Regions from separate parts of the Bacillus cereus group sp. MYBK79-1 genome, predicted to be linked through region 2. Evidence: predicted binding sites of a transcription regulator. Region 2 holds the regulator's gene; the other holds the start of a gene.

Region 1 (9,998 bases), on a different contig from region 2:
GCTCTGGTCGAGAGTTCGATTCTCTTCACCCGCTTTTCAATTATGGGCCTATAGCTCAGCTGGTTAGAGCGCACGCCTGATAAGCGTGAGGTCGATGGTTCGAGTCCATTTAGGCCCACCATAATTGTTCCGCAGTAGCTCAGTGGTAGAGCTATCGGCTGTTAACCGATCGGTCGTAGGTTCGAGTCCTACCTGCGGAGCCATATTATAGAGAAGTACCCAAGTGGCTCAAGGGGCTCCCCTGCTAAGGGAGTAGATCGCGAACGCGGTGCGAGGGTTCGAATCCCTTCTTCTCTGCCAGAACTGGCCCGTTGGTCAAGTGGTTAAGACACCGCCCTTTCACGGCGGTAACACGGGTTCGAATCCCGTACGGGTCATACTAAAAGAGATAGCATAATCTGCTATCTCTTTTTTGTTGTGTAAAAGCGGACTTTGAATAGTCTGCTTTTTTTATGGATTTCTTGTATACTTTTTTCTATTTGAATCGTCTAACTAATAGAAAGGAGAGAGCGATGGAGTATGAAAAGGTAATCCTACTTTTTATATGTTTTAACTCTCTGCTGAATGTTCATCCGGTTTCATAACAGCATGACTATATGCGGAGTGGAGAGTTTTGTATCCTAAAAGTGCAATAGTTAAGGCAAGGCCTCCTGCTATAATAGCCACACTAAATCCTGCCCGAGCTCCAAAGTTATCAATAACTAAACCAGCTAGCGCTGATCCTAGGGAGACTCCAATACCAAGTCCTGTAATTGCCCAAGTCATTCCTTCGGTTATTTTTGACTCAGGTACGATTTTTTCCACAAGACCCATAGTAATAATCATAGTAGGAGCGACAGATAACCCTGCAAAGAAAACAATAACTACTAGCCAAGGAATAGTGTTTACGAAAACTAGTGGCAGCATTGTTATCATGGAAAGTGTGACTGCTATTAAAAACTGATTATAGGGTGGAGTATTGAGTTTAAGAGTACCGAAAATTAGACCTGCAAGGCATGAACCGATTGCATAGACAGAAAGCACAAAGCTAGCAGCTACCGTGTTTCCTTGATGTTCAGCAAAAGCTACACTAACGACATCTATTGTGCCAAATATAGTACCTATGGCAATGAGTGTGAATACTAGTACTCGTACAGAACCAATTTTAAACACTGTTCCTTTGTTTGTAATGTCGTGAGGGTGTACAGGCGGTTCTGTGCTTTTTTGCATGGTGAATAGGCATACCCCAATTGTGAGAAAAACAGATGATAAAAGTGGGCCTGCTTCTGGGAAGAACATAACACTTAAACTGACAGATAATACAGGACCAATTATGAAGCAAATTTCGTCGACGACCGATTCGAAGGAAAATGCTGTATGCAATTTATGGGATCCACGGTATAGTTTAGTCCAACGTGCACGCACCATGGCTGACATGTTGGGCATACAACCTGCACATAAGGCGGATAGAAATAGCGTCCAATAAGGAGCTTCATATTTCGTACATAGAAGTAAGAGGATTGTAAAGAAAACACTGATACCTGTAGTCGGAAGAAGTATGCGAGATTGCCCTAATTGATCGGCCATCCGAGAAATATGAGGAGCTAGTAAAGCGGATGATAATGTAAAGGTGGCTGCAACAGCTCCAGCAAGCCAATAGTCACCACGTAACTGAGATAACATTGTAACAATACCAATGCCCATCATTGATATGGGCATCCGAGCTATAAATCCTGCTAATGAGAATCCTTTTGTACCAGGAGCACTGAAAATTTCACGGTAGGAATTAAACATAATAATCACCAAAGTATTTGACGTTTACATATACATTCTTCATTCTTTTAACTCCTCCTCTGTTTCATTAATACCTTCTATAAAAAGGGACAGTGAGTCAATGTAGGTATGGGTAAGACGTTATATTATCTTGTAGGCTAGAAATAATTGACATACGCACCGTATGCCAATATCATATTAACATACGGTGCGTATGTCAATTGAAATGTTTTATCTCTGGATAGAGAGCTGACGTTCAAAGGAGTTATTCTTTTACATAGAGAACGATACTATAATGCGATTTATTTTGAATAAAGAGAATGAATAGAAATAGGAGGAAAAGATGGTTAAAAAAACGAGAGCAGAAATGATTACTGAAACACGTGCTAAATTGCTGAGTGCAGCAAGAGAGGCTTTTGGTACAGTTGGATATGTAAACACGTCTATGGATGATTTTACAGCATCTGTCGGTTTAACACGTGGTGCAATTTATCATCATTTTGGTGATAAAAAAGGATTGTTAGAAGCGGTTGTAAAAGAAATTGACATGGAAATGGATAATAAATTAGGGGAAGTATCAGATGAGGCCGAAGGAAAATGGGAAGGATTTGTTGGGCGTTGTCGTGCGTATTTAACAATGGCACTTAATCCAGAAATTCAGCGAATCGTACTTCGAGATGCACCAGCAGTATTAGGAAATAGTTATTATCAATCATCACAGTCGCAATGTTTAACGACAATGGCGGAGATACTTCAACAATTAATGAAGGACTCTATTATTGAAAAAACGGACTGTGAAGCTTTAGCAAGATTCATAAATGGCGGACTAGTGGACCTTGCTTGTTGGATTGCGAATTCTGAAGATGCAGAGATGCAGTTGTCTAAAGCTTTGCATAGCCTATCACTTATATTGGATGGTTTATTACTAGAAAAGAACGTGTAATTTTAACGGATATTTTTTAATATGTAGTAATGGGTAAAAGGGAGGTGATAAAGTATAGGCTAATTCATTTATTTCACCGTATTCTATATAGGTCAACTGACGTCCAGCTTATAAGGGGATAATGTGTATAGAAATTGAATTTAGTTGTAGGGAATAATCAAATCACATTCTTTTTATTCACAATCTAAAGAAAACGCCTTCATTGAGATTGATTTCATACTTGATTTAATAACTTTACACTCTATGTGAAAAAGTTCACAATTAGGTCATAATTTGTGAAGTAATTCACAATGATACGTGCTACAATATGAATGTAAAGAAGTTAAACAACATTAAATTAGTATTTTAATTAATTACTTAAACAATCATAAAAAAATATATGTGAACAATAGAGAGGGGAAATTAACATGAAAAAAGGTATCAATCGCGTAGTATTAGTAGGAACAGGAGCTGTAGGTTGTAGTTACGCTTACTCAATGATCAACCAAGGTGTAGCTGAAGAATTCGTATTAGTAGATGTTAATGAAGCAAAAGCAGAAGGAGAAGCAATGGACTTAAGCCATGCGGTACCATTCTCTCCAGCAGCAACAAAAGTTTGGAGCGGTAGTTATGCAGATTGTAAAGATGCAGATTTAGTTGTTATCACTGCTGGATTACCACAAAAGCCAGGCGAAACTCGTTTAGACTTAGTTGAGAAAAATACAAAAATCTTTAAACAAATCGTTCGCGGTATTATGGATAGCGGATTCGATGGAATCTTCTTAATCGCAACAAACCCAGTTGATATTTTAACTTACGTAACTTGGAAAGAATCTGGTTTACCAAAAGAGCGCGTAATTGGTTCTGGTACTACTTTAGACTCTGCTCGTTTCCGTTACATGTTAGGTGACTACTTAGATGTAGATCCACGTAACGTTCATGCTTACATCGTTGGTGAGCACGGTGACACTGAACTTCCAGTGTGGAGCCACGCTACTGTAGGTGTACAAAAACTAGAAACAATTTTAGCTAACAACGAACAGTACAAACAAGAAGACTTAGATAAAATCTTCGAAAATGTACGTGATGCAGCTTACCATATCATCGAACGTAAAGGCGCAACTTACTACGGAATCGGTATGTCACTACTTCGTGTAACTAAAGCGATCTTAAGCAACGAGAACAGCGTATTAACTGTATCTGCATACCTTGAAGGTCAATATGGTGAGAAAGATGCTTACGTAGGTGTTCCAGCTGTAATTAACCGCGAAGGTGTACGTGAAATCGTAGAACTTGAGCTAAATGAAGAAGAAAAAGCGAAATTCGCTCATTCTGTAAAAGTATTAAAAGAAACAATGGCACCAGTACTATAATCATTGCCAAATAATTCAGAGGCGGGAAACTGCTTCCTACCTCTGAGTTTTTATATAATTTAATATAAATTCCTTTTCCGGTTTCCCTTGTATATCCCCAATATACCCCTTTTGCTGGATAAGGGTAGTTTATAGAAAAAGAGCACTCTACTTTATATAGAGTGCTCTTTATTATTATTTTTTAGGCGTTAATCCTAATTTCTTTAAAATATCTGCAAGTGTACCGCTTTTTGATTTTTCAACAGGTGTTTGTGATTTTGCTGCATCTGGACCTTTTTTCAAGAAGTTCTTTTCAACGAAGCGAATATCTTTTTCGTCGACAATACCATCTTTGTTAAGGTCACCATCTTTTACAGCGAGTCCTTTTTTACCGTAGTTGCTAGCGATAATTTCAGCATCTTTAATGTCAATTACTTTATCACCATTTACATCACCAGCAAGGTTTTCGTCAGGGCGTGCATAATAATATTGGCCGAGTAGTTTACCATCTTTTTCAGTACCTAGTTTCGTAGTTAGGCGGCTTGTTAAGTGCCCTGGTACTTCTACATATAAGTTGTAGTCGCGTTTATTAACAGGAAGTCCATTCAGTTTGAAGTAACCATATTTATCAAGTGAGCCTTCAAACTTATGACGGTAAGAATCAGTTGCATATACTTTTACACCAAGCTTTGTATAATCGAACTTTTCATCTAAATAGCCACGTTCAGTTACGAATGCACCAGGTTTAATATTGCCTTCTACTAGTGAGTTTAAGGACATAACTGAGAATGTTTGATCTTGAAGGACACGCATTCTATTTGGCTCTGATTGCCCTTGCTTCCAGTAAGCAAACACTGGTAAATCTAACTGGGCGTTTGCTTCATAAAACTCATCATTTTCTACTTTGAACGTTACATCAATGAATGGGAAATCACCATCTAATCCAGCGAAGTTTTTGTCATCGATAGCTCCGCCAACTGTAACAGAACCTTCTTCTAATTTAGGTGCGTTCACTTTTGCGGTTACACCTTTTTCAGAAAGGAGTTTTTCAAAAGCAGGATTGAATTTCGCATTTGCAAATTTGAAGTTCTTCTCTAGGAATTTCACGTTAAATTCCCCAGAAACAAACTGTTTTACGTGTTTCGCGTTTAGTGTTACAGTAAGTTCATCATTTTTGTATACTTCTTTTTTATCATAGCTCGTTTTCGCATATTGAGCTCCTTGCGGGATAAACCAATAGTTATTTACACCGCTTGGATAATCAAGAGCTGCAGTCGCATAATCGAAAATATATACACCTGTGTTCATCGGACCTTCCACTTTAAAGGATTCAGGAGTAATGCCAACTTTAAAGTCACCATTTGCATTAATAGGTAAAAACTTATGCAAGTATGGGGAATAGTCATAGTACATAACCCCGTTCGCTTCTTGCGTAATGTTTAATCCTTTTCCTTTTAAGTAGTCAACGTTTGAATCGTATACATTACCTTTAATCCATAATGCCTTTTTACCATCTTCTACTGTATAATTCTCTTCATTTAATTCATAAATACCAGGTTGTAATCCAGTTAATTTCACTTCCGGTGGTGTATTATCAATTACGACATAATCACCTTTTACACGTGCTTTTCCAGCTTTATCATAGCCGACAAACTCAATTGTGTAGTCTCCTTCTGGTAAGTTGATTTTCTCATCACCAATTGGTTTTGCAGGATCATTTGTAAAAGGATATACTTTTCCGTTAAAGAATGAATCTAAGTAGTAATACACATCCGTTTTTAGTCCACTTGTGTTTAATGTCCCGATGAAGCCGAGCGCTTTATTTGTTTTTGAGTCTTTCACGATAAGATCTAACGTTTCAAGTTCGCTGTTTAATTGGAACGCTCCGTGAACATATGATTCACCGTATGGATTAAATTTAGATGTATCAGTTGAAATTGCTTTTCTTGATAGTATCGCATTTTCAATACCGGGCTCTGATACGCGAATAGAGAACGGAATTTGATATGTTTCTTCTTTATTTTTCGTGTTCGTAATATGGATATATCCTTCATATCGGCCTTGTTTCACACCGGCTGGAACATTAATTTTTGCTTCGATTTCATCTGACTTTCCAGCATCAAGAGTAATTGTTTCTGCAATAGAAACTTTTACACCATTTGCGGTAGCATCGTTAATAGTAGAAGAAGCTGGTGTATAAGAAATTTCTGTTTTAAATTCTTTTTTCTCTTGTTTATTATGGTTGGCCACTTTTATATTTCGTTTTTGTTCAAGAGCTTCACCGTCTTTTTGATAAAACTTACCGAATGCAATAGATCCAGTTTCCTCTGGTACTTCAATTACTTCATTATTCACAACAGTTTTTGTCGTATCTAATACTTTAAAGCTTGCTTCTGTATGAACGGCGTTGTACGCATCTACTCGCCCGGCTCCAACTTCATATACAGAATACTTTTCTTTTAAATCGTCAGCCGTGTTCATAAGAGATGCTTTCACATCAAACGGAGAGTATTCTGGGTGTTCTTGCAAAATAAGAGCAGCAACGCCAGCGATATGAGGAGATGCCATGGATGTTCCTTGCATACGTTCATAGGAAACATCGTAGTTTTCGCCCTCTTGTGGGTCGTTAATATATTCAGGTACTGTTGAAAGTACAGCAACACCAGGCGCTGTAATATCAGGTTTAATATCATCATTTGATGTAACGGGGCCGCGTGAGCTAAAGTCTGCAAGATGGTCGCCTTCTGTTTGAATATAACTAATTTCGCCAAAAGTAAAGGAGTTGTTATCTTGTTCGATTTGAGCTTTTAGTTTTTCACCATCTTCTTTCGTTAGGCGGAATGCTGGAATGTATTTTGTGCTTTCACCAATGTAGTAAGGAATTTCTCCATCCACATTGTTATAAATAATAACTGCCTTTGCACCAGCTTGTTTCGCATTTGCGATTTTTTCATCAAATGAGATTGTACCACGTGCAACGAGAGCAATTTTTCCTTTTACATCTTTTTTACTAAACTCGTCAGGAGTACCGATTCCTACAGATTCAATAGGGAGAGATTGTCCTTTGAAATCTTCTATTTTATCAATGAAGTTTTTGCCAAATAAAATGAGATTAGGGAATTGTAATTGTCCAGCATGACCTGATAGCTTAGGTAAGGAAATAGAGCTATCACTTGCTCCAACTGTAATAGCAAATGGAGAAGCGCCTGGTGATCCAAGTGTCGCTGGATTTGGGCCAGAGTTTCCAGCAGCAACGACTGTAACAACGCCCGAAAGCATCGCGTTATTGACAGCAATAGATGTTGGATCAAGCGGATTGTTACTATCATCACCTAGCGATAAGTTAATAACGTTCATACCGTCAGAAATAGATTTATCGATTGCAGCGATAATACCTGAACTATCGCCGCTTCCGTAAGGGCCGAGTACACGATAGTTATACAGTTCAATATCAGGTGCAACACCTTTTACTGCGGAATCTGATTTGTTTTTCTTTTGAGCAGAAACGATACCTGCTACGTGAGTACCATGCGCAGTATAGAAGGAAGAACCACGATCATCGAATTCAGGAGCACCAGATTGTTGCCACTCTGCATAAGTTGTTTCCATCGGATCTGCATCGTTATTAATAAAATCCCAACCTTTTACGGAATTTGGGTCTACCTTACTAGAATCCTCACCTGTTTTTGCGCGATAGCCTTTATACACGTCTTTTAAGTCAGGGTGATTGTAATCAATGCCTGTGTCTAATACACCGACTTTAATTCCTTTTCCGGTAATGCCCTCGCTATGTAACTTATCTACCCCAATTTGCGGGATGCTATCGGTTAGTTTTTGAGGTGCTTTCTGCTCTGCTTGTTTTGGTAAATTTAATTTCACTTCGTAATCTTTCCAAATACGTTTTACAACGCCAATTCGTAACAATTCTTCAACTGTATTTGCCGGTAATGTCAGTGCAACGCCATTTATAGCGTGCTTATAAGAACGTTTAATTTGTACAGACTGGAAATTCCCTGATTTTACTGATGGGCTGAATTGATAAAGGCGTTTTAATCCTTTTTGGAATTCCGCATGTTCTTGATCAATACGTGCTTTTATATTTTCAGGAGCAGCTTGTAACCCTTTTTCCTTTTGTTTTAATTCATTAATCTTTACTGGAGCAGTTTGAAATTCTACAATGATATTTACTGGTTCAGAACTACTCGTATTAATATCTGGCGAGATAGTAAAACCAGGGTTGGCATCTAACGTTTGTAATGCCTGGCGCTGTTCTTTAGAAAGTTTTGATAGTAAAGACTGGGCGTTTGAAGAGTCAATTTGGTTAATAGGGTTTTCAGCAAGTACATTGAACGGAAGGGCAGTTGAAAATAGAACGCCAGCCGTCACAATTCCGGTAACAAAACGATTTTTCTTTTTCATGTATAGGCCTCCGATAATTTATATTTTAAAAATTATCCCGCTTTAATGGGCAGTAAGACCCCCACCTCAAAATTCAGGGGAAGCAAAGAAGTTAGGTGGGGGATCAACTGCCCATAAAAGTCCGATTGGTTCAACTAATAATCGGTGGGGGATGAAGAAAACCCCCACTGATTAAAGTTTCACTTTATTTCTCCACGCCTGGTGTTTGCTCTGCATGGAATGTCCAGTTTAGCTGTAAGGAATCACCCTGGAATTTATTTTGATCTTGGTCGTTGTCTTCAAAAGAGAAGAGTACGTGTAAATAATCTGTTTCACCGGATTTAATACCATCTATTAAGTTATGACGTTCTAGAGAAGTAGCTACATCTTCAGGCTTCATAGTTTTTAATTCTGATAGTTTTGTTTCCCACAAAATTTCATGATCATCGTTAGGGTTAGATGGCTTGCCATCATTCACTAAAAATTTGACGATGATGTGATCGCCTAAATCTTCACCATCATTATTTTGCTTTGCATCTGTAACGTCATAGGATGTTTCAAGTGCTACTTTTGCAATATCTAATGTCCCCTTGTTTTCAAGCTTGAAATTTCTTTCAATCAAATCGCCTGGTTTTAAATCTTTCACATTAACAATTACACTTGGGTTAATAGAAAGGTCTAGTGTACCAGCTTGAAATGAGTTACTAGATGTTTCAGAATCACTGAAATAGGCGAATACACCGCCAAATGTAAGGGATAAGCCAAGTGAAGCTGTGACAACTCCCATTCCAACCTTTTGTTTTAATGACATAAGAAAGCCCCCTAATTTAATTTTTTATCAAACCTTCGCCTGGAGTATGGATAGAGTAAACATAGTATTTCAGTATGAATTATATTTGCGAGAGTTTGACGTTCTTTATTGAGAACAAGTATATGCTTATGAATTTTCCATTTCAATAAAATTGTGACAAAAAAATGTTGAGAAACATTTTTTATGACAGATTATTTTGTTACGATTTTAAGTGATAACTAGCGAGTAAAATAGGATAAATCTAATGAAATAAAGGTTGAGAAATAAATAATAGGATGAAAGACTAGTAGGAAATAAAGCGTTTGCAATGAATATTCGTCAAAATTCGATATTTTACACAGTAAATTTGAATATTTTAAGCGAAATTAAAGAAAAAAACGAATATTTTTTAAAAAATAACAAGGATATTTCAGTTTTTCGCAGAAATGATAAAGAGTAAAAAATTTCTGTCATCTTAGTGAGGTGAACATATTGGATGTAATAAATTGTGAAGAAGTGAAACGAGATGAGTTTCATACAGAAAAGTACTATGACAGTTATAACATCTTTGGGGCACATATTGTGACGGAAGATGGGATGCGAGGTGTACGATTCACAGTATGGGCTCCTCATGCGAAAGCAATGAGTGTTGTTGGAGATTTTAATGAATGGGATTATGAGCAACATAAGATGCTACAAGTGACAGAAGAGGGGATTTGGTCCTTGTTTGTACCGCATATTGAAGAGAATGAGATATATAAGTATGCGATTGAAACGATGGACG
Region 2 (9,998 bases):
TATATAAAATGTTGATAACTTTTTTATTAGTTGTGGATAATGTGGAAAAGTTATTTTGGGGTTTATTTTATAAAGGTGGATATGTGTATAACCTTGTGGATAAAGTAGATAAGGTCTGACCTTTACATGTATTCTTTTTTGGGAAATAAATAGCAAGAAGATATCTCTAAAAAACATTTTGAAATGTGCCCTTATTATAGAAGTGCGCTAACATTGTCAAACTTTGTCGGTTAATCGATATTCCGTGTCGAATCGTTTATACAATATGACGTTGATCCCAACTAGAAGATAAAAAGGATGTCGCATAGTCAAAAATCCCGACTTATGAGACACCCTTCTTATTCATACTCTTATAAATGCAATTCTTCCCATTCTGCCATACAAGCATCAAGTTGCTCTTGTAGTGTTTGCTTTTTCGTTGTAATTTCACTAGCCTTTTCATAATCTGCATATATTTCTGGTAAGCAAAGTTGATCTTCTAACGTAGCAATTTCTTCTTCAAATTCTACAATGTTTTGTTCTAGCTCCTCAATTTTTCGAGTGCGTTGACGCTCTAATTGTTTCCGCTCTTTTTCTTCGAGATAATTTAATTTTTCTTGAGCAACAGTTTTTTGAACAGGTGCTTGGTTTTCTTGCTGTTCTTGTTGTTCAAATGCTGCACGTTCAATCATTTCATTTTTCTTTTCAACGTAGTAATCGTAATCGCCTAAATACTCTTGTGCACCTTCTGTTGACAACTCAACAACGGTCGTCGTTACACGATTAATAAAGTAGCGGTCATGGGAGACAAATAGAAGGGTGCCTGGATAATCAATTAAAGCATTCTCTAAAATCTCTTTACTATTTAAATCAAGATGGTTCGTAGGTTCATCAAGAATTAATAAATTCGATTTTTGCATCATAAGTTTTGCAAGAGCTAATCGAGCTTTTTGTCCACCACTAAGAGAAGATACTGGTTTTAGTACATCATCCCCTGTGAATAAGAAGTTACCTAATATCGTGCGAATCTCTTTTTCAGGCTGCAAGGGATATTCATCCCATAACTCATTTAAAACCCGCTTAGAAGATGTTAAGTTTGCTTGTTCTTGATCATAATAACCAACAGATACATTGGATCCGAAAGAAACATCACCATGTAATAGTGGTAACTTATTCACAAGTGATTTTAATAATGTGGATTTCCCAATTCCGTTTGGACCAACTAAAGCAACGCTATCCCCGCGAGTTAAGCGCATCGTTACATGTTCAATAATCGGATCCTCATCATAGCCGATAGTTGCATCCTTTACTTGTAAAACATCATTTCCACTTTGTTTTTCGATATCGAAGTGGAAGGAAGCTGACTTAGAATCACCTAATGGTCTTGTTAATAATTCCATTCGGTCTAATTGTTTACGACGGCTTTGGGCACGTTTTGTCGTAGATGCACGCGCTATATTTTTTTGAACGAAGTCCTCAAGCTTAGCGATTTCATCTTGTTGTTTTTCATAACGTTTCATTTCTTGCTCGTATAGCGCTGATTTTAAGTCTAAATATTTACTGTAGTTACCAACAAATCGTCTGCTTTCTTTATTCGAAATTTCATATACTTGTGTAACGAGTTTATCTAAGAAATAACGGTCATGGGAAACGATTAGTATTGCGCCAGGATAGCCTTGTAGATATTGTTCAAGCCATGTTAATGTTTCGATGTCTAAATGGTTTGTAGGCTCGTCCAAAATAAGTAGGTCTGGTTTCGTTAATAATAATTTACCGAGAGCTAATCGTGTTTTTTGTCCACCGCTTAATGTAGAAATTGTCGTTTGGTGCGTTTCAACTGGGAAGCCAAGCCCACTTAAAATCGAGCGAATATCTGCTTCGTACTGATAGCCACCTTGATCTTTATAATTTAATTGTAATTGGTCATAGTCAGCTAATAATCTTTCGTATGTAGCCTCGTTTGAAAAGTTTTCTTCTTTTCCCATTTCGTGCTCTAGCCTTCGAAGTTTTGTCTCCATTTGCTGCAAGTGTGTAAAGACGGTTAACATTTCATCCCAAATTGTTAAAGACGTTTCTAATCCGGTATTTTGAGCTAAGTATCCGATTGAGACATCTTTCGGTTTTATAATTTCGCCACCATCATGAGATAGCTCACCAGCTATTATTTTTAATAATGTAGATTTTCCGGCCCCATTTCGTCCGACTAGTGCGATACGATCTTTCGTTTGAACTTCCAATTTTATGTTTGCAAGAATCGTTTCTGCACCGTATAATTTCGTAAGCGCGTTTACTTGTAATAAAATCAATGTTTTCACCTCAAATAATTTCTTAACTTTGCCATGTTTATATTTCTCAATCATACTAAAAATAGTGTATAGTTTAAAATAAAGAGAGAATACTTCTTCTCTTTATTATACAGGGAAATTCATGAGTGCTAAACTTCTGTATTTGATTCAAGTATATGAATAAAGATAGGAAGAGAGGAGAGGTTATATGGATCAGCAAAAAATTCCACAGGCCACTGCCAAACGATTGCCTCTATACTATCGATTTATCCAAAACTTATCTCTTTCTGGTAAGCAACGTGTTTCATCAGCCGAATTGAGCGAAGCGGTAAAAGTTGATTCCGCAACGATTCGAAGAGATTTTTCATATTTTGGAGCGTTAGGGAAAAAAGGTTATGGATATAACGTAAATTATTTATTATCATTTTTCCGTGAAACACTCGACCAAGATGATATAACACGTGTAGCACTTATTGGAGTAGGTAATTTAGGGACCGCTTTCTTACATTATAATTTCACGAAAAACAATAATACAAAAATTGAAATGGCGTTTGATGTTAGTGAAGAGAAAGTCGGGACAGAAATCGGGGGCATTCCTGTATATCATTTAGATGAATTAGAAGAACGTTTATCAACTGATATACAAGTGGCAATATTAACAGTACCCGCTACAGTAGCACAATCTGTAGCAGATAGATTGGCAGAAACGAACGTGCATGGTATTTTAAATTTCACACCAGCGCGCTTAAATGTGTCAGATAATATAAGAATTCACCATATTGATTTAGCAGTAGAGTTACAAACACTTGTTTACTTTTTAAAGAATTATCCACAATAAAACGCAGAGGAAGCGACCTCTGCGTTTTATTATTGTTTTTTCTTTGTGAATTTAACTAAGATAAGGCGAAGTGCCAAATTAAAATCAATTGTTGCCATAACTGCAAATAGTATTGTCCACATATTCCAGATTGTATCTGTTACGTTCGTAATGGCGAAGCGTGTAAAGATACACCCAAGAAGGAAGTACAATGCAGCCATGAACAATGGTGAGTTTCTCATACTAAAAATCCTCCGATAAAGCCTTGCATTTTTTCAGCTTCTTTAATCATTTCTTGAATTTGTTCATTGCTCATTAAAACTTGAGCAACTGCAACTAATGTATTCATTGCAACATGAGCTGCGATAGGGACGATAATACGCTTCGTTTTTACATATAAAAAAGCGAATACGAGTCCCATAGAAGTGTATACCAATAAGTGAGTGAAATCAAAATGAATTGCTGCGAATACGAGAGAACTAATGATAGCAGCAATAAAGAAGTTAAACTTCTTATAAAGTGTACCAAATAAAATTTTTCTAAATACGATTTCTTCCAAAATAGGTCCTATTATAGATATAACGATAAGGAACCAAGGTGTCGTTCTTGCGATATCCATAAGTCTCGCTGTATTTTCAGATCCAGGTTTAATTCCTAATAAACGCATTTCTATCATACCGGCAATACTTTGCGAGAAAAATGCTAAGAAGAACCCGATAAAAATCCAACCGATCGTAGCTGGAACCGAAGAGCGCATTGTATCTAAACGTCTGTCACGAATATCTGTTCTAAGTAACCAAAGTACGATACATAATGCAATAAAGAAACTAATGATTGCCCAGTGGCCAGTTATGAGTTGGAGTTTCTCCTCCCTAGTAAATCCCCTGTTATCATAAAGTCCAGTTTTCAGGAGAAGCGGTAATCCAGCAATGGATGACAACTGCATTAAAATGTATGTAACGATAACCCACCAATATTGTTTTTTCAAATGGTTTAACCATCCTTTCTAACTCTAGTGTATGAGATAAGGTAGGATAACATGTAAATATGCTACCTACGATATAAACCTCACGTAAATTATGTTTTTTTTGTAAATCCTCATTTGAAATTATAATAGAAGACAGGAGAAAGTTGTCTGTGTAGCGAAAACAACTTAGGGTGTCCTTTCATATTGTAACATACGAGTAGTGGAAACAACGATTCATATGGTAAAGGTAGAAGAAGAGGGACTCTATATAGAAAAGTGTATAGCTGAATTTGCGAAAAAATTATGATTTTTTTACTTGCAAAAGAAATTGAGATTATTTATTATTAGAAGTGTGTTAGCACTCGGGTGACTTGAGTGCTAATAAAAAAATTTACATAACAAAATGAGGAGGTTATTGTTCATGCTAAAGCCATTAGGTGATCGCGTTGTAATTGAGCTTGTTCAAGCGGAAGAAAAAACAGCAAGTGGTATTGTATTACCAGACACTGCAAAAGAAAAACCACAAGAGGGTAAAGTTATTGCAGTAGGTACTGGTCGAGTGCTTGAAAATGGTGAGCGTGTTGCTTTAGAGGTAGCAGCAGGTGATCTTATCATCTTCTCAAAATATGCAGGTACTGAAGTGAAATACGAAGGTACTGACTACTTGATTTTACGTGAAAGTGACATTTTAGCAGTTATCGGTTAATTATATAAATCTTAAAAAATCCAAGGGGGTCAATTATTATGGCAAAAGATATTAAATTTAGTGAAGAAGCACGTCGTTCGATGCTTCGCGGTGTCGACACTCTTGCAAACGCAGTAAAAGTAACGCTTGGACCAAAAGGTCGTAACGTTGTACTTGAGAAAAAATTTGGTTCACCACTTATTACAAATGACGGTGTAACAATCGCAAAAGAAATTGAATTAGAAGATGCATTCGAAAACATGGGTGCGAAATTAGTAGCAGAAGTTGCTAGCAAAACAAATGATGTAGCTGGTGACGGAACAACAACTGCAACTGTATTAGCACAAGCTATGATTCGTGAAGGTCTTAAAAACGTAACAGCTGGTGCGAACCCAATGGGTCTTCGTAAAGGTATCGAAAAAGCTGTTACTGCTGCAATTGCAGAATTAAAAGAGATTTCTAAACCAATCGAAGGTAAATCTTCTATCGCACAAGTAGCTGCTATTTCTGCGGCTGACGAAGAAGTAGGTCAATTAATCGCTGAAGCAATGGAGCGCGTTGGTAACGACGGCGTTATTACTTTAGAAGAGTCTAAAGGATTCACAACAGAATTAGACGTAGTAGAAGGTATGCAATTTGATCGTGGATATGCATCTCCTTACATGATTACTGATTCTGACAAAATGGAAGCGGTTCTTGATAACCCATACATCTTAATTACTGATAAAAAGATTTCTAACATCCAAGAAATCTTACCAGTATTAGAGCAAGTGGTACAACAAGGTAAACCACTTCTTATCATCGCTGAAGACGTAGAAGGCGAAGCGTTAGCTACATTAGTAGTGAACAAACTTCGTGGTACATTCAATGTAGTAGCTGTTAAAGCTCCTGGATTTGGTGACCGTCGTAAAGCAATGCTAGAAGATATCGCAATCTTAACTGGTGGCGAAGTAATCACTGAAGAATTAGGTCGTGACTTAAAATCTGCTACAATTGAATCTTTAGGACGCGCTGGTAAAGTTGTTGTAACGAAAGAAAACACAACTGTAGTTGAAGGTATTGGAAATTCACAACAAATCGAAGCTCGCATTGGCCAAATCCGTGCGCAATTAGAAGAAACAACTTCTGAATTCGATCGTGAAAAATTACAAGAGCGTCTTGCAAAACTTGCAGGTGGCGTAGCAGTAATTAAAGTAGGTGCAGCAACTGAAACTGAGTTAAAAGAGCGCAAACTTCGTATTGAAGATGCACTTAACTCAACTCGTGCAGCAGTAGAAGAAGGTATCGTTGCAGGTGGTGGTACTTCACTTATGAACGTATACACGAAAGTAGCTTCTATCGTAGCTGAAGGCGACGAAGCAACAGGTATCAACATCGTACTTCGTGCACTAGAAGAGCCAGTTCGTCAAATCGCAATCAACGCTGGTCTAGAAGGATCTGTAGTTGTAGAGCGTCTGAAAGGCGAAAAAGTAGGCGTTGGTTTCAACGCAGCTACTGGCGAGTGGGTTAACATGCTTGAAACTGGTATCGTAGATCCAGCTAAAGTAACTCGCTCTGCACTTCAAAACGCAGCATCTGTTGCAGCTATGTTCTTAACGACTGAAGCTGTAGTAGCTGACAAGCCAGAACCAAATGCACCAGCAATGCCTGACATGGGCGGCATGGGCATGGGTGGTATGGGCGGAATGATGTAATTCCGTTTGCTCGAAAAACATCCATTTCTATATAGAAATGGATGTTTTTTTATGTTTTTTAGAAAAGGAAATGAATTTCTGTAGAATTTTGTCGCTTTCTCTCTTGACCATATCGATACTTCATTGTTAGAATCTAGGAAGATAATATAAAACGATCCTTCATATATCCTCAAAGATAAGGTTTGAGAGTCTCTACCGGGTTACCGTAAACAACCTGACTATGAAGGCAGTGTGTCTTATATTTATAAAGAGCGGAAGACTATCTTTCTTTATAAAGCCAGACCCCTGCCTTTTCTTTGTTATGAGACTAGAGGCGGAGGACTGGCTTTTTTTATTATATTAGTAATGCTTTTCGCCAAATTGGTGAAAATATTTATATACGAGAACTAACGTTGGGGTGATTATTTTGAAGAAGCAGCATGATACAATTATCGTTTTAGATTTTGGGAGTCAGTACAATCAGTTAATAGCACGTCGAATTCGTGAGTTCGGTGTATACAGTGAACTTCATCCACATACAATTACTGCAGAAGAAATTAAAGCAATGAATCCAAAAGGGATTATCTTCTCTGGTGGACCAAATAGTGTATACGGTGAAGGTGCATTACATTGTGATGAAAAAATCTTTGAACTAGGATTACCGATCTTCGGTATTTGTTACGGTATGCAGCTTATGACACAACACTTTGGTGGTAAAGTAGAACGTGCAAACCACCGTGAGTACGGAAAAGCTGTTCTTAAAGTAGAGAACGAATCAAAATTATATGCGAACCTTCCAGAAGAGCAAGTTGTATGGATGAGTCATGGTGACTTAGTAACTGGTTTACCTGAAGGATTCGTAGTAGATGCAACAAGTGAGTCTTGTCCAATTGCTGGTATGAGCAATGAAGAGCAAAACTTATACGGTGTACAATTCCACCCAGAAGTACGTCACTCTGAGCACGGTAACGATTTAATTAAAAACTTCGTATTCGGCGCATGTGGTTGTTCTGAAGGATGGAACATGGAGAACTTTATCGAAGTAGAATTAGAGAAAATCCGTGAAACTGTTGGAGACAAAAAAGTACTATGCGCACTTAGCGGCGGTGTAGACTCTTCTGTTGTAGCAGTATTAATTCATAAAGCAATCGGCGATCAATTAACTTGTATTTTCGTTGACCACGGCTTACTTCGTAAAGGTGAAGCAGAAGGCGTTATGAAAACATTCAGCGAAGGCTTCCACATGAACGTTATTAAAGTGGATGCACAAGAACGCTTCATGAACAAGTTAAAAGGTGTAGAAGATCCAGAGCAAAAACGTAAAATCATCGGTAATGAATTCATTTATGTTTTTGATGATGAAGCTTCTAAATTACAAGGAATGGACTTCCTAGCACAAGGTACACTTTACACAGATATCGTTGAGAGTGGTACAGCAACTGCACAAACAATTAAATCTCACCATAACGTTGGTGGACTTCCAGAAGACATGCAGTTCAAATTAATTGAGCCTTTAAACACTTTATTTAAAGATGAAGTACGTGTATTAGGATCAGAATTAGGAATTCCTGATGAAATCGTATGGCGTCAACCATTCCCAGGTCCGGGTCTTGGTATTCGTGTATTAGGTGAAATCACAGAAGAGAAATTAGAAATCGTTCGTGAATCTGATGCGATTTTACGTGAAGAAATTATTAAAGCGGGCTTAGACCGCGAAGTTTGGCAATACTTCACTGCGCTTCCTGGTATGCGTAGCGTAGGTGTTATGGGTGACGAGCGTACTTACGATTACACAGTAGGTATCCGTGCAGTAACATCTATCGACGGTATGACAGCTGACTGGGCACGTATCCCTTGGGACGTATTAGAGAAAATCTCTGTACGTATCGTAAACGAAGTAAAACACGTTAACCGTATCGTGTATGATATAACAAGTAAGCCACCAGCAACGATTGAGTGGGAATAGTATTATAAAAAAAGATCCATCTATTGCTCATGCATAGATGGATCTTTTGTATTTTTATCGTTAATCCGAACGAAAGTATAAAAGTTTATAAAAATGTTCGTTTTTAAATTGACAAAACCACAAACTCGAGTTAATATGAGTATGTAATTCAAACGAAAAGTGAATATTATGCCGTCGTATAATATCGGGGATATGGCCCGAAAGTTTCTACCTAGCTACCGTAAATGGCTTGACTACGAGGCGTTTTTATAAAGGTGAGGGGAATCTTATCTTTATTCATAGAACGCTTCCATGTATATGTAATGGAAGCCTTTTTTATTTTTATAGATAAAAGAGGGCTAGGGGAAATACGGCGAGTAATCATATAACGGGGGAAACGTAAGATGAAACGCTATTTTCAGTTTGATGAACTCGGAACAAATTATAAAACAGAGTTCATAGCAGGGTTAACGACATTTCTATCTATGGCTTACGTACTATTTGTCAATCCTGCTACGCTGTCACTTGGAAATGTTAAAGGGCTACCAGCAGGTACAGGAATGGATCCAGGTGCAGTATTCGTTGCCACAGCATTAGCAGCAGCGATTGGTTCGTTAATTATGGGGATATTTGCGAAGTATCCAATTGCTTTGGCACCGGGTATGGGAATTAATGCGTTCTTTGCTTATACGGCAGTGTTAACGATGGGTATTCCGTGGCAAACAGCAATTGCTGGAACATTAATGTCAGGTATTATCTTTATTATTCTTACAGCTTCAGGTATTCGTGAAAAAATCATTAATGCAATTCCATCAGAGTTAAAGTTTGCAGTAGCGGCAGGTATCGGATTGTTCATTGCATTCCTTGGATTCCAAAATGCCGGAATTATCGTGAAAAATGATGCTGTTCTTGTTGGATTGGGGGATTTAACAAAGGGCACAACGTTACTAGCAATCTTTGGGGTTGTTACGACAATCATCTTCATGATTAAGAAAGTTAATGGTGCAGTATTCTACGGTATGATTCTTACAGCAATCTTAGGAGTAGCAACAGGATTAATTGATACTCCAAAAGCAGTAGTGGGAGCAATACCGAGTCTAGAACCAACGTTCGGTGCGGCATTAACGCACTTCGGAGACATTTTCACTGTTGAAATGGCGATTGTTATTATAACGTTCTTCTTTATCGATTTCTTTGATACAGCGGGTACACTTGTAGCGGTTGCGAATCAAGCGGGATTAATGAAGAACAATAAATTACCACGTGCAGGAAAAGCGTTATTCGCAGATGCGATTGCAACCGTAATCGGTGCGATCTTAGGTACATCAACAACAACATCTTACATTGAGTCGTCTGCTGGGGTAGCAGCAGGTGGACGTTCTGGATTTACAGCAGTTGTAACAGCAGGATTCTTCTTGCTAGCGCTATTCTTCTCACCACTATTAAGTGTTGTGACACCAGCTGTAACAGCTCCAGCATTAATTATTGTAGGGATCTTGATGGTTTCATCTTTAGGCGAAATTGATTGGAAGAAATTCGAGATTGCAGTACCAGCATTCTTTACTATCATTTCAATGCCACTTACGTATAGTATTGCAACAGGAATTGCGATTGGCTTTATCTTCTATCCAATTACAATGGTAGTAA

What was found. The regulator Rex, encoded in region 2, represses fermentation and respiration genes when NADH is low (regulators of the CRP and FNR family bind a similar motif). The targets are predictions, from matches to a motif close to TTGTGAAATATTTCACAA.
Positions count from the first base shown of each region.
Region 1: a site for Rex is predicted at 2,969-2,986, ahead of ACTFOB_RS22550 (L-lactate dehydrogenase). Genes of this name have one in related genera too.

Region 1 covers NZ_JBQAEO010000019.1:1,706-11,703, forward strand. The annotation lists tRNA gene ACTFOB_RS22515 (tRNA-Gly) at 1-34, shown strand, start outside; tRNA gene ACTFOB_RS22520 (tRNA-Ile) at 45-121, shown strand; tRNA gene ACTFOB_RS22525 (tRNA-Asn) at 129-203, shown strand; tRNA gene ACTFOB_RS22530 (tRNA-Ser) at 210-300, shown strand; tRNA gene ACTFOB_RS22535 (tRNA-Glu) at 306-377, shown strand; gene ACTFOB_RS22540 (MFS transporter) at 550-1,773, opposite strand; gene ACTFOB_RS22545 (TetR/AcrR family transcriptional regulator) at 2,096-2,695, shown strand; gene ACTFOB_RS22550 (L-lactate dehydrogenase) at 3,103-4,047, shown strand; gene ACTFOB_RS22555 (S8 family serine peptidase) at 4,222-8,445, opposite strand; gene ACTFOB_RS22560 (TasA family protein) at 8,630-9,235, opposite strand; gene glgB (1,4-alpha-glucan branching protein GlgB) at 9,707-9,998, shown strand, end outside.
Region 2 covers NZ_JBQAEO010000031.1:2,640-12,637, reverse strand. The annotation lists gene ACTFOB_RS26090 (ABC-F family ATP-binding cassette domain-containing protein) at 351-2,285, opposite strand; gene ACTFOB_RS26085 (redox-sensing transcriptional repressor Rex) at 2,473-3,102, shown strand; gene ACTFOB_RS26080 (YdiK family protein) at 3,132-3,323, opposite strand; gene ACTFOB_RS26075 (lysostaphin resistance A-like protein) at 3,320-4,069, opposite strand; gene groES (co-chaperone GroES) at 4,470-4,754, shown strand; gene groL (chaperonin GroEL) at 4,793-6,427, shown strand; purine riboswitch at 6,567-6,668, shown strand; gene guaA (glutamine-hydrolyzing GMP synthase) at 6,834-8,372, shown strand; purine riboswitch at 8,527-8,628, shown strand; gene ACTFOB_RS26055 (NCS2 family permease) at 8,756-9,998, shown strand, end outside.